4 regions of the Agarivorans sp. Alg241-V36 genome follow, and region 4 is predicted to be linked to each of the others. Evidence: predicted binding sites of a transcription regulator. Region 4 holds the regulator's gene; each other region holds the start of a gene.
The links. Region 4 encodes LexA, which represses DNA repair genes until DNA is damaged. Its sites were predicted from a motif close to TACTGTATNNNNATACAGTA; they were not measured.
Positions count from the first base shown of each region.

Region 1: a site for LexA is predicted at 2,210-2,229, ahead of ruvA (Holliday junction branch migration protein RuvA). Genes of this name have one in related genera too.
Region 2: a site for LexA is predicted at 2,622-2,641, ahead of recA (recombinase RecA). Genes of this name have one in related genera too.
Region 3: a site for LexA is predicted at 2,084-2,103, ahead of dinB (DNA polymerase IV). Genes of this name have one in related genera too.

Region 1 is NZ_UNRE01000011.1:58,901-62,512, forward strand. It holds gene G6R11_RS20425 (efflux RND transporter permease subunit) at 1-2,169, shown strand, start outside; gene ruvA (Holliday junction branch migration protein RuvA) at 2,271-2,891, shown strand; gene ruvB (Holliday junction branch migration DNA helicase RuvB) at 2,906-3,612, shown strand, end outside.
Region 2 is NZ_UNRE01000001.1:531,220-534,831, forward strand. It holds gene mutS (DNA mismatch repair protein MutS) at 1-2,526, opposite strand, end outside; gene recA (recombinase RecA) at 2,687-3,612, shown strand, end outside.
Region 3 is NZ_UNRE01000001.1:579,204-582,815, forward strand. It holds gene G6R11_RS02750 (choice-of-anchor L domain-containing protein) at 25-1,338, shown strand; gene G6R11_RS02755 (peptidoglycan-binding protein) at 1,393-1,992, shown strand; gene dinB (DNA polymerase IV) at 2,118-3,209, shown strand; gene G6R11_RS02765 (aminoacyl-histidine dipeptidase) at 3,356-3,612, opposite strand, start outside.
Region 4 is NZ_UNRE01000006.1:368,277-371,888, forward strand. It holds gene G6R11_RS15725 (SDR family oxidoreductase) at 1-653, shown strand, start outside; gene lexA (transcriptional repressor LexA) at 1,022-1,669, shown strand; gene coxB (cytochrome c oxidase subunit II) at 2,000-3,067, shown strand; gene ctaD (cytochrome c oxidase subunit I) at 3,079-3,612, shown strand, end outside.

The DNA.
Region 1 (3,612 bases), on a different contig from region 4:
AATGACATGTCTTCGCTATTAAGCGATCGCTTAAACATGATGCTAAAGAATGGTTGGCAAGGGATTATCTTGGTGTTTTTGAGTATGTGGCTGTTTTTCTCGTTGCGATACTCTTTTTGGATAGCTGCAGGCTTACCAGTTGCCTTTATGGGTGGTTTGTTCCTGATGTCGGTATTTGGGCTGTCGATAAACATTATGACGCTGGTGGGCCTGCTTATGGCTATTGGCATCATGATGGATGATGCGATTGTTATTGCGGAATCGATTGCCGCTCATCTAGAGCGAGGGCTAAGCGCCGACCAAGCAGTGGTTAAAGGGGTTAAAAAAGCTGCGCCTGGGGTTATCTCGTCGTTCTTCACCACCATTTTTGTATTGGGCAGTTTAATGTGGCTAGACGGGCAAATGGGCGCGGTATTAAGCGTGGTGCCCATGGCTTTGTTATTGGTACTTTGTATTAGCTTGGTAGAAGCGTTTTTGATCCTGCCTAACCACCTTCGTCATACCTTGCAGCACCAAGGTATTGAAAGGCCCACAAGTGGCTTTAAAGCAAAATTTCTAGATGCTTTCGAAAGTTTTCGACTAAACAAACTTGTTCCAGCCGTTACCTTCGTAGTGAAGTGGCGTTACATCTCACTTGGTGCAACTTTGGGTTTGTTGCTGTTGTCGTTCTCTTTGGTGATTAGCGGATTAGTTAAATTCACCGCGTTTCCAGAATTAGACGGTGACATAGCAGAAGCCAGAATTATCCTACCGCCAGGCTCTAGTTTGAGCCAAACCGAAGCCTTGGTTACGGAAATTGTTAATGCAGCGCAGCTGGTTGGGGAAGAGTTCACCAACAATAACAACGAGCCGCAAACGCTGATCCACGATATAACCGCGCAATACAATTTTAATGCTGATGCCGGTGAGTCTGGCCCTCACGTGGCTACCGTGCGCCTAGATCTGCTTTCTGCAGAGGTCCGCAATAGTTACATAGAAGATTTCATCGCTGCTTGGCGGGAACAGGTAGGTGATCAAGCATTGCCTTTAGCTTTAGCCTTTACCCAACCGACAATGGGCCCAGCAGGGCGGGCGATTGAAGTGCGTTTACAACACTCTAATCTTGATACTTTAAAATCTGCATCGGTTGAGTTGCAGGCTTATCTAGGTAAGTTCCAAGGTGTGAACAGCATTCTAGATGACATGCGTCCGGGTAAAGAAGAGGTGGTAATTTCACTTCGAGGAGGGGCGGAGTCGTTTATGGTTAATGGCCAAATGGTGGCGGAACAATTACGTGCTTCTTACCAAGGAACCATTGCAGATGAGTTTCAGATTGGTCCAGAGAACATGCAAATTGATGTAAGGCTAAACAAGCAACAGTCGGGAAGCTTACAAGCATTAGCTAACTTTCCGATTGTACTGGCGGATGGCCAACAAGTACCTCTATCTTCCATCGCAAACATTGAATATCAACGTGCTTATGTTCGCATCCAACGCATTAATAGCCTGCGTACAGTAACTGTAATGGCAGATGTTGATACTAGGACTGCTAATACCAATGAAGTAATGCAATTGGTACAAAGGAGTTTTCTGCCAGAGCTTCAAAAGCAGTTTCCTGGTCTGCGTGTTGATTTTGAAGGAGAGGCTAAAGAAAGTGCCAAAGTAGGGGCTTCATTAAGTAAAAGCTTTGCCATTGGTATTTTTGGGGTGTTTGCTATTTTGAGCTTTCAATTTAGAAGCTACTTAGAACCTGTGGTCGTGCTTACAGTGATTCCCATGGCTCTAATAGGCGTATTGTGGGGCCACTTTTTGTTAGGCCATAACTTAAGCATGCCGTCTATTTTAGGTTTTATTTCCCTAGCGGGCATTGTTACCAATGATTCGATATTGCTGGTGCAGTATATCCGGCATCACTTGGATGAAGGTGACGACGTTTATCAGGCTGTTGTTAACGCGAGTAAAGAGCGTTTTAGAGCGGTGTTTTTAACCTCCTTAACCACTGCTGCTGGTTTACTGCCGCTTTTACTCGAAACCAGCTTACAGGCTCAAGTGGTGCAGCCTATTGTGGTATCGATAGTGTTTGGGATTATTGCATCTACCATGATGGTGTTGTTTATTATTCCAGCAGCTTATGCGGTACTAGCGGATTGGAACTTGGTCCATAAACATAAATCATTGCAGCAGGAGTAAGGCTTAAGCTCGTGACTCCTCACATAATTTAACTGTAAAAGACTGGATGTATATCCAGTCTTTAGGTTAAGCTAAGCGCAGTTAGTTTAGGAGTCTATGCAGTGATCGCTACCATTAAAGGTACCTTAGAAGAAAAAGTCCCACCGTTCGTTCTAATTGACGTAGCCGGAGTTGGCTACGAGATTCAATTACCCATGAACTGTTTTTATCAATTACCTGAACTGGGTGAGTCAGTGCGCTTATTAACTCACTTTATCGTGCGTGAAGATGCTCAGTTACTTTATGGCTTTCATGATAAAGCTTCTCGCTCATTATTTAGAGAATTGATAAAGGTAAATGGTATTGGTCCTAAAGTAGCCTTAGCCATTCTATCGGGCTTAAGCTGTGAGCAGTTTGTGTTTGCCGTAAAACATGAAGACTTATCAAGTTTGGTTAAAGTACCGGGCATTGGTAAAAAAACGGCGGAACGCTTATTGGTCGAAATGAAAGACCGCTTGAAAAACTGGAATGTAGAACTTCCAGAAACTCCAATTAGTGATAGTCTAAGTAGCCACGGCGATTTACCCTTACACGCAAGTGTAGATCCTAAAGATGAAGCTATCGCAGCACTAGAATCTTTGGGTTACAAAGGTAACCAAGCGGATAAGTTGGTGAAACAAGTGTGGACCAGTGGCATGAGCAGTGAAGAGCTGATCAGAGAAGCCTTAAAAGCGGCACTGTAACAAAGGTATTTTAGATGATTGAAGCTGACCGTTTAGTAGCAGCCACGCCAATAGTAGAAGAAGAGACGGTTGATCGTGCGATTCGACCTAAAAAGCTTGAAGATTACACCGGTCAACAAGCGGTTGTAGAGCAGCTGGAAATATTTATTGAAGCCGCTCGTCGTCGTGATGATGCTTTAGATCATCTACTTATATTTGGCCCTCCAGGCCTGGGTAAAACCACTTTAGCTAATATTGTGGCTAATGAGTTAGATGTAAATATTAAAACCACTTCTGGACCGGTGTTAGAAAAGGCCGGTGATTTGGCGGCGCTGTTAACTAATCTAGAGCCTGGCGATGTTTTGTTTATCGACGAAATCCATCGTTTAAGCGCTGTAGTAGAAGAAGTGCTTTACCCGGCTATGGAAGACTATCAGTTGGATATCATGATAGGCGAGGGCCCTGCAGCACGGTCAATTAAATTAGACTTACCTCCCTTTACTCTAATTGGTGCTACTACCCGCGCAGGTATGCTGACTTCGCCTTTACGAGACCGATTTGGCATTGTGCAACGCTTAGAGTTTTACAAAACTAAGGACTTGGCCGATATCGTCAAAAGAAGTGCCCATTATCTCAATTTAGACTTAGATGAAGAAGGCGCTTGGGAAGTGGCAAAACGTTCTCGAGGCACTCCGCGTATTGCAAATCGTTTGTTACGCAGAGTGCGCGATTTTGCCGATGT
Region 2 (3,612 bases), on a different contig from region 4:
AGGTGATAGCTCATTGGGGTCTAGCTGATTGAGCTGTACTAAAACTGGATGAGGCTCAGGCTCGCCTAAGTCCATGTTTAGCTGTGCAGCTAAGTCTCCATTTACTGCTCCAGAGGCAGCAGGTTCAATCGCTTCAAGTTGTTTAAGCTTTCGTTTTGCTTGGTTAATGACTGCTTTTGGAATGCCAGCAAGAGCGGCTACCTGCAAACCATAGCTTTTGCTCGCTGCACCATCTTGAACTTGATGCATAAATGCGATGGTATCCTGATGCTCAACCGCGTCTAAATGTACATTGGCTACTCCTTCCAATAGCTCTGGAAGTTGGGTTAACTCAAAGTAATGGGTGGCAAATAGTGTTTGTGATTTTAGCTTTGCGAGGGCTTGTGCTACCGCCCAGGCTAGCGACATACCATCGTAAGTGCTGGTGCCTCTGCCAATTTCATCCATTAGCACTAGGCTATTGGCAGTGGCATTATGCAAAATATTCGCAGTTTCAGTCATCTCAACCATAAAGGTCGAACGACCGCTTGCCAGATCATCTGAGGCACCAATGCGCGTGAAAATCTTATCAATAGGTCCTAATTCCGCATCATCAGCAGGTACATAACTGCCAATATAAGCCAGCAAACAAATAAGCGCTGTTTGGCGCATGTAAGTCGACTTACCACCCATGTTGGGACCCGTAACTATTAATAGCTGGCGCTGCTTATTTAGTTGAACCGGGTTGGCAATAAAAGGTGTGTCATTTACCTGTTCTACAACAGGGTGACGGCCGCCTTGGATATTAATACCCGAGCTTTTTTTAAAGCTTGGGCGAGAGTAGTTTAAGCTTTCTGCTCTTTCCGCCAGACAAGCTAGCACATCCAATTGAGCAATGGTTTGGGCGCTTTGCTGCATTTTGCTAAGCGCTGGCATTAGTAAGTCGAGTAATTGTTCGTATAGCTGTTTTTCTAGTGCGAGCGCTTTACCCTGGCTAGAAAGCACTTTTTCTTCGTGCTCTTTTAGCTCGGCGATGATGTAGCGCTCCATATTTTTTAAGGTTTGGCGGCGAATATAGTGTTCTGGAACTTGTTCTGCTTGTGTTCGGCTAACTTCAATATAAAAACCATGTACTTTGTTGTAGCCAATTTTTAGGTTCGCAATACCGGTTTGTTCTCGCTCGCGTTGCTCAATATCACTTAGAAACTGAGTTGCACCCTCGCTTAGGTTACGCCACTCATCTAGTTCTTGGTTATAACCTGGCGCAATAACTCCTCCATCGCGAATAAGTACTGGAGGATTATCGATTATGGCACTTTGCAGCAACGCTAGCGTATTTGGAAATTCGCCGATGGATTTGGCTAAGGGAGCCAAGGCTTGGCTATTGTGCAAGTAAGTTTGTAGTTCTGGTAGCTGCTCAAAAGCATTTCGCAAGCGAGCAAGGTCGCGAGGGCGAGCTGAGCGCAGTGCTAAACGCGCTAAAATACGCTCAATATCCCCGATTGATTTAAGAATGCTTTGTAGCTGCGGGTAGAGGTCTGTACTTAGTATCTCAGCAATGCAATCTTGGCGAGCGACAACCTCTTGTTGATTACTGAGCGGCTGGTGAATCCAACGGTTGAGCAAGCGACTGCCCATGGCTGTTGCGCTGCGATCAAGTATCGCGCTGAGAGTGTTGTCGTAAGTGCCGGCTAAGTTTCGAGTAAGTTCTAAGTTCTTGCGACTAGCAGCATCTAACTGAATAAACTGGCTTTGGCTTTCAATAATAATGGCATTGATATGTGGCAATGCGGTGCGTTGGGTATCTTGCACGTATTGCAACAAGCAACCCGCTGCAGATAGGGCGAGTGGATATTCACTTACACCAAAACCATCTAGGTGACGAGTGCCAAACTGCTGGTTCAGTACTTTTTCAGCTGTGGCTAAATCAAACTCCCACTCACCGCGTCGGCGTAAACCCTTATAGCCTTGTAGGCTCGGGTAGTATTCAAAATCATCGGGGTAGAGCAATTCGGCTGGGTTTAATCTTTGCAGCTCAGCTTGAAGCTGATCCTCGCCATTAAACTGATTAATAACGAAGCGACCACTAGCAATATCCAGATAAGCGAGGCCAATTTGCTGCTGTTGATTCACAACGCTAACCAATAGGTTGTCGTGTTTCTCCTCTAATAGCGCTTCGTCACTTACTGTGCCCGGAGTAATAATCCTAACAACTTTACGTTCAACCGGCCCTTTGCTGGTAGCAGGGTCGCCTATCTGCTCACAAATTGCTACCGACTCACCTAATTGTACTAAACGTGATAGGTAGTTTTCAGCTGCGTGATAAGGAATGCCCGCCATGGGAATAGGAATACCAGCGGATTGCCCACGTTTGGTAAGCGAAATATCCATTAACTCAGAGGCGCGTTTAGCATCATCGTAAAACAATTCATAGAAATCGCCCATTCGATAAAACAGCAAAATATCGGGATGTTGCGCCTTTAGGTTGAGGTATTGGCGCATCATTGGCGTATGTTTTTCTAGGTTTGTTTCAGTCATCGGCGTAATCGAATAATTGCTAATTAGTTAAACGAAGCTGCAAGGATAAAAGCTGCCAGCAAATTAGGCAAAACTCTTTTAGGAATTTTATGGAATAAACTTGATACTGTATGAACATCCAGTATACTACTGGTCAACAAGATAGTTAAAAGCACCTAACGAGGGCGATATGGATCAGAACAAACAAAAGGCATTAGCTGCGGCCCTAGGCCAAATTGAGAAGCAATTTGGTAAAGGCTCAATCATGAAGCTTGGTGATAACCGTACCATGGATATCGAAACCATTTCTACTGGTTCTTTATCAATTGATATCGCCTTGGGTGCCGGCGGCTTACCAATGGGCCGTGTGATTGAAATCTATGGTCCTGAAAGTTCTGGTAAAACTACTCTTACTCTTGAAGCGATTGCGCAAGCGCAGAAAGTGGGCAAGGTATGTGCCTTTGTGGATGCAGAACATGCTCTAGATCCTATTTACGCTAAAAAGCTGGGTGTAGATGTAGATAACCTATTGGTATCTCAGCCGGATACCGGTGAGCAAGCCCTAGAAATTACCGATATGCTAGCGCGCTCTGGCGCCGTAGATATGATTGTTATTGACTCAGTTGCAGCATTAACACCAAAAGCTGAAATCGAAGGTGACATGGGTGATAGCCACGTTGGCCTGCAGGCACGTTTAATGTCGCAAGCTTTACGTAAGCTAACTGGTACCCTAAAACAAACTAACTGTATGTGTATTTTCATTAACCAAATTCGTATGAAAATTGGTGTAATGTTTGGTAATCCAGAAACTACCTCTGGTGGTAATGCGCTTAAGTTTTATGCATCTGTACGCCTTGATATTCGCCGCATCGGCGCAGTAAAAGCTGGAGATGAAGTAGTGGGTAACGAAACTCGCGTTAAAGTGGTTAAAAACAAAATTGCTGCGCCATTTAAGCAAGCTGAATTCCAGATTATGTATGGCGAAGGCTTTAACCGTTACGGTGAACTAGTTGATTTAGGTGTTAAAGAAAAACTTGTAGATAAAGCCGGTGCTTGGTTCTCTTATAAAGGCAACAAAATTGGCCAAGGTAAAGCAAATGCTTCTACCTACTTAAA
Region 3 (3,612 bases), on a different contig from region 4:
GTTTATTAAGGAAGGGAAGCAGTCATGAACAAAAAAGTTTTGCAGGCCTCGCTAGTTTCGTTAGCGGTTGGAGCACTCTATGTGCCTGCGGCCTCAGCTATAGTCATCACCGAAAGTTTTGATGCAATGGAGCTAGCGCAGTCTTTGTTAGTTCCTGATTCAAGCATTGTGATTAATTCGGCAACCTTATCTCAATCTGGTACTGGGCAAGCAGGTACTTTCACCAATGATTCTGGTGTATATGGTATTCCTTCAGAAGGTGGGGTAGTGCTTAGCTCGGGTTTAGTCAGTTCTTACGAGGATGGGCCAAATACTCAAGATGGGTTTACCGCGAGCTTTAACACTGCTGCAACAGCTGAGCAAAATGCGATGTTAACGCCTTTAACCGGTATTCAGAACCATTTTGATCCGGTGCAGTTAGACATTAGCTTTACGGTAAATTCAGTCGACCCTACTACCTTGACTTTTTTCGGGGTATTTGGCTCTGAAGAGTGGCCAGAATTTGTGAATGGCGGTGTTACCGATGGCTTTGGCTTATTTTTGAACGGTGAGAATATCGCAGGTGCTTTACCCACCGGTTCTAGTGCTGGTGACCCTTTGTTACCTATCAATATTAACCACCCAGATATGAGCGACATTCGAGGTACTGAGCTTGATGGCGTACTAGCACCAAATGGAAATCCGCAGTTGCGTTTCGATGCCCCTGTTCAACCAGGCGTAAACACCTTTACTTTCATCTTGGCTGATGCTGGCGATAACATTTTAGATACCACGATCTTTTTAAGTAGCTTTGGTGAATTGGGTGAATCTGAATTCGTGCCGATTTTACCGGATCCTAGTAATCCTACAAACGAAGACGGTGCCTTTGTGTTTGACCTACCAGAAGTACAAGGTGGTGAAACCATTTGGATTGACCCTGATGTTGCTGCTGGTTACGTATACTCTACAGATGGTATGTTTGCTTCGGTAACTGCACCTTCCTTAGCCTCGGTGAATGACCCAGATGGTTACGTGATAGAGTTTTTGTTTGAAGGCGTGTTGCAGCAAATCGCTTTAGCAGCAGGCGAAACTTTTGAGTTTGGTATCAACTTTGACCCTGTAAGTACCTTTACTTTAAATGGTATTAACTTAGACCTTGGCTTGGATCCTACCGATCCATTGGCATTTGTTACTGGTTTGTCCTTTGTAGAAACTGGCAGTTTCCAGGTGTCACAGTTACCGATCGAAGTATTTGTGCCAGATAGCAATAGCGTACCAGAGTCTCCAACTTTGTTTATGTTTGGTCTCGTTATGGCATTTTGGGCTGGACGAAAAAAACTCAGTGCTTATTATAAATAGTATTGTTTTTAAGAGCCTAAGTGAAAACTTAGGCTTTAATCTTTTTGGGGTGTCATGAAACATATACTGGTAGTTGTTTGGTCTATTGCGGTGTTTATTAGTGGCAGTGTGGTTGCTGCTGATGATTCTGGTAAATTCGCGGCAAAGGGCGCAGCAAGGAAAAGCTGCAATGACTTTACGCAAAGCGCTCAACAAAAAAACTCTGATTACTTGCTTTATGGCGGTTGGCTAGAAGGTTATGTAACGTCTTACAATCAATTTCAGCCCTCAAACTATGATGTGGTTCCTTGGCAAACTACCGAGCTGTTACTAGCGTTGCTACAGCGTCATTGTAAAGCGAACCCCGATATAAAGTACTTAGATGCAGTAAATAGCTTAATTAAAACGGTGTTTCCGATTCGTTTGGAAAAGGAAAGCCCTTTAGTGAAGGTCTCGGTGGCTGATAAGGATTCTTATTATTACGTAGAGATTTTGCAACGTGCTAAACAGCGGTTAAAGTTTTTAGGTTATTACAACACTGCGGTAGATGGCTCAGTATTTACCCCGTTGGATGTAGAAGTATTTGTTAAGTACCAAAAAGATCTGGGTATTCCGCAAACCGGTATTCCCGACCAATTTACCCTGTCTAATTTATTCCTCAAAAAGACTCAATAATACCGCTTAATGCTTAATGCTTAGTGCTACAGAGCCACTTTCTTGTAAGGAAAGTGGCTCTGTTACTTTGAATTTTTAACAAAATATCGCATACTGTGTTTATATACAGTCTCGAGGCGATAGCTGTGGCAGATTTACAGCCAATACAACGTAAAATAATCCATGTTGATATGGACTGTTTTTATGCGGCTGTAGAAATGCGAGATCAGCCAGAGTTAGCCAATGTTCCCTTAGCTGTAGGCGGTATGCGTAGTGGTCGCGGCGTGCTTACCACCTGTAACTACCTTGCTCGCCAATACGGCATTCGCTCTGCCATGCCTACTCACAAAGCCCTACAACTATGCCCGCAACTGGTACTTGTACCACCGCGTATGCAGGTTTACCAAGAGGTGAGCCGAGAGGTACAAAGTGTTTTCCATGATTACGCCGACGCTATTGAGCCATTATCATTAGATGAAGCCTATCTAGATGTGAGCAATAGCGAGGCCTGCAAGGGCTCAGCCACCCTCATTGCAGAGCAAATTCGCCAAGATATTTATACTAAGACTGGCTTAACTGCGTCTGCTGGTGTTGCCCCAGTTAAGTTCTTGGCCAAAATTGCCTCAGACTTAAACAAGCCAAATGGCCTTTATGTGATAAAGCCGGAGCAGGTGAGTGAGTTTATCGAGACCTTGGCTTTGGAAAAAATCTCTGGGGTGGGCAAGGTAAGCATTGAGAAATTGCATCATCAAGGTTTATACACTGGCGGTGACATCCGCCGAGCCGACAAAGATAAGTTAAAGCAGCTATTTGGTAAGTTTGGCGAGATGCTATGGCTGCGCTGCCAAGGGGTTGATGAGCGGGCGGTAAGTAACGACCGTAAGCGAAAGTCCGTGGCGGTAGAGCGGACCTTTGCCAAAGATGAAGGCAATCCAGCTATTTTGATTGAGCGCTTGTTAGCGTTGCTGCCAGAGCTAAAACGGCGCAGTGAAAAACATTTAAAACAAGCCAAAATGAACAAACTTGGTGTGAAGGTAAAGTTTGCCGATTTCCAACAAACCACTAAAGAGCAGCAGTGTCAGCGTATTGATGAGTCGGCATTATTAGAATTGTTTGAAGAAGCATTTGCTAGAGGAAAAGGTAAGGCAGTGCGGCTAATAGGTTTACATATTGGCCTAGCCTATGAGCAGCAAAACCAGTCGCCACAACTGGTTTTGCCCTTTGAGTTAACTACTTAGTGAGATCTCGGTCGTAGCTAAGTCGCTTGGCTGTACTTACATTTAAGGCAAAGAGTCAAAACGTAGCGACAAGACCACTGCTTAACTTCATGTTAAGAGTGATAGGCAAACTGGCTAATAAACCAGTTTGCCTGTCGCTTACTTTATTAGTCTTTAGCTGGAATATTGTTAAGCACACTAAGCAGTAGTTGCCAGTATTTTTCTACTGCGGCAATTTCTACTTTTTCGTCTGGGCTGTGTGGAAACTTAATGGTTGGTCCAAACGAAGCCATGTCCCACTCTGGGTAAGCGCTTTTAAATAAACCACATTCTAGACCGGCGTGAATAACCATCACATTTGGGCACTTGCCAAATAGCTCTTGGTAGCTTTGTTGAACGACACTTTTCATTACCGAGTCTGCTT
Region 4 (3,612 bases):
AGGGTGCAAAAGTGGTGTTAGGTGCGCGCCGCATTGAAAAACTGGACGCGATTGTTGCTGAAATTCAAAGCGAAAATGGTCAGGCAGTAGCATTGGCAACAGATGTCACTATAGGTGAGAGCGTTAAAGCACTGGTTGACTTGGCAGTAACGACGTTTGGTCGCGCAGATGTGATGATCAATAACGCTGGTATTATGCCGCTTTCACCTTTAAGTGCGCTGAAAGTACAAGAGTGGAATGACACCATCGATGTGAATATAAAGGGTGTACTTAATGGTATTGCAGCTGCACTTCCAGTGTTTGAGCGACAAGAAACTGGTCACTTTATTAACATTTCCTCTGTTGCTGGTCATAAAGTTTCGCCAGCGAGCAGTGTGTATGCAGGTACTAAATTTGCCGTTCGTGCAATTAGTGAGGGGCTACGTATGGAGGTAGGTCGTAATATTCGCACAACTGTCATCTCACCTGGACTTATTGATTCTGAGCTTAAACATGGCACCTCAGATGCAACGATCTCTCAATTTGTGAATGAGGTGTATAACGATGCCATTTCAGCGACGTCTATCGCTAATGCTGTCGCTTATGTGATTGAACAGCCAAACGATGTTGATGTAAACGAGATTGTACTGCGCCCTACAGTACAAGAGTTTTAACTGGCACTAACAGTATGTGTGGTCGATATGACGTGTGTCGACCATGATCTGTTGTAATGGATGAGTAATTTTGGACACCTGATTAGAGGTTTTCAATACCTCAGGTAGTCCATGAACTGCTAATTTAGAAGAAGCACTGACACAGTTCTGTCCAAAAATGAGCTACCTAGACTCTTCGTATCCTTCTTTATTCCAACCTCTGCTTATTTGTGATGTACGTCAAAAAATATAGGGTGTAGTTTCAAAGTAGCGGAAAGAATTCCAATGAAACTGAAACCTACAAATAAGTCACTGATTTAGATAAAGCCTTGCTTCATTATTTATGCTGTATATACTAACAGTGTGCTGTATAAACCTACAGGTAAATTATGAAGCCCTTAACACCTCGTCAAACCGAAGTCTTTGAACTTATTCGCCGCCATATTTCCGATACCGGAATGCCGCCAACTCGCGCAGAAATTGCCAAGGAGTTAGGCTTTCGCTCAGCTAATGCGGCGGAAGAGCACTTACGTGCTTTAGCTAAAAAGGGCGCTATTGAGATGATCCCGGGGGCTTCGCGTGGTATCCGTTTAAGTGAAGCGTACTTGCCCGCCAGTGCCAATGAGTCTGCGGCCGAGGAAGCAGAGCCGGGTTTACCTTTAATTGGCCAAGTGGCTGCCGGTGAGCCTATTTTGGCGCAAGAACATGTAGAGTCGCACTATGCGGTAGATGCTAACTTGTTTAACCCTCATGCAGATTATTTGCTGCGGGTGCAAGGTATGAGCATGAAGGATATTGGCATAATGGATGGCGATTTACTGGCTGTGCATAAAACCAATGATGTTCACAACGGCCAAGTGGTGGTGGCGCGTTTAGAAGACGATGTTACTGTTAAGCGTTTTGAGCGCGACGGTAAAATGGTTTACTTGCATCCAGAGAATGAAGAGCTCTCTACTATTGAAGTTGATTTAGAATATCAAAGCATCGAAATAGAAGGTTTAGCGGTAGGTATTATTCGCACTGCCGATTGGATGTAAGCCTTACATAGCAATAAGTTCCGCCCTTTTTAAGCCCAAATCAGCCTGATTTGGGCTTTTGTCGTTAGCATCACATCTTTCGTGTTTATCCATAAAAATCTCAACAATATATTTACATTTCTTTAACTTAGGGGTTAATTTATAAGCAGTAGCTTGTATTTAGCTGTTGCTGTCTACTACTTTTGGGGTGGGGGATTTCCCTTTTTCTGCAGCTACTTTCCTAGTTTGGAGAGTTGTTGTCGTTGGCTACTAGCAAAGGAGAGCGCTGTGGGCCGATGGATTCAGCTATTAATGCTGACATTCTTTTCGTCGCAAGTATTTGCGCAAGAAATGTCATTCAACTTACGTCCGGGTGTTACCGCCATTAGTGAGCAGGTTTATGGCCTGCACATGACAATTTTTTATATTTGTTGTGCTATTGGGGTGCTGGTGTTTGGCGCCATGTTCTGGGCTATTTTTCATCATCGTAAGTCTAAAGGAGCCAAGCCGGCTCAATTTCATGAAAGTACCAAAGTAGAAATTATTTGGACCATTATTCCCTTCATTATTTTGATTGGAATGGCGATCCCTGCCACTAAAACCCTGCTGGCCATGGAAGATCCTTCCGATGCCGATATCACCATTCAAGTTACGGGTTCTCAGTGGAAGTGGCATTACAAGTACTTTGACCGTGAATTAGAGTTCTACAGCGTGCTGGCTTCTGATATGGATGAAGTTAACGGCAAACTGGAAAAACGCAAAAACTACTTGCTTGAGGTAGACCGCCCACTGGTATTGCCTATCGATAAAAAAGTGCGGTTCTTGATGACCTCAGAAGATGTTATCCACTCGTGGTGGGTACCTGATTTTGCAGTTAAAAAAGACGCCAACCCAGGCTTTATTAACGAAGCTTGGACCATCATTGATAAACCCGGTATATACCGCGGCCAGTGTGCTGAGTTATGTGGTAAAGACCATGGCTTTATGCCGATTGTGGTTATTGCTAAAACTCAGGCCGACTACGATACCTGGCTAGCCGAAGAAGAGGCGGCTTATCTAGCTAAGCAAGCCCAAGAGTTAGAGCTGGTGGCTATGACCATGGAACAGGATGAGCTGATGTCGCTAGGCAAAAAAGTTTACGACAAGAGCTGTGCGGCTTGTCACCAAGTTAATGGTGAAGGTTTACCGGGTGTATTCCCTGGTCTTAAAGACAGCCCAATTGCTGTGGGGGATGTAACTAAACACATCGAAGTGGTTGTACACGGGGTACCAGGCACTGCAATGCAAGCCTTTGGTAAACAGCTAGGTTTAAAAGAACTGGCTGCTGTAATTACTTACGAGCGTAATGCTTGGGGTAATGATACCGGTGATTTAGTGCAGGCCAAGGATGTTGTGGCCGTGCAAAACGCAGCGCAGTAGGGAGAGAAATAATGAGCACGATTAGTGACGTTCATGCTGACCATGACGAGCACCATCACGGCGCCCCTCGCGGCCTTATGCGTTGGGTATTAACCACTAACCACAAAGACATTGGCTCTATGTATTTGTGGTTCAGTTTTGCCATGTTTATTACCGGTGGCGCTATGGCTATGGTAATTCGCGCAGAACTGTTTCAACCTGGCTTACAGTTGGTTGAACCTAACTTCTTTAATCAAATGACCACCATGCATGGCCTTATTATGGTGTTTGGTGCGGTAATGCCGGCCTTTACTGGATTGGCTAACTGGCTGATTCCAATGATGATTGGCGCGCCAGATATGGCCTTGCCTCGGATGAATAACTGGAGCTTTTGGATTCTACCTTTTGCCTTCACCATGCTGTTGGCTTCGTTATTTATGGAAGGCGGCGGCCCCAACTTTGGTTGGACTTTCTACGCTCCGCTCTCTACTAACTACAGTCCCGATAGTACTGCCTTGTTTGTATTCTCGGTGCATATTATGGGCATCAGTTCGATTATGGGCGCG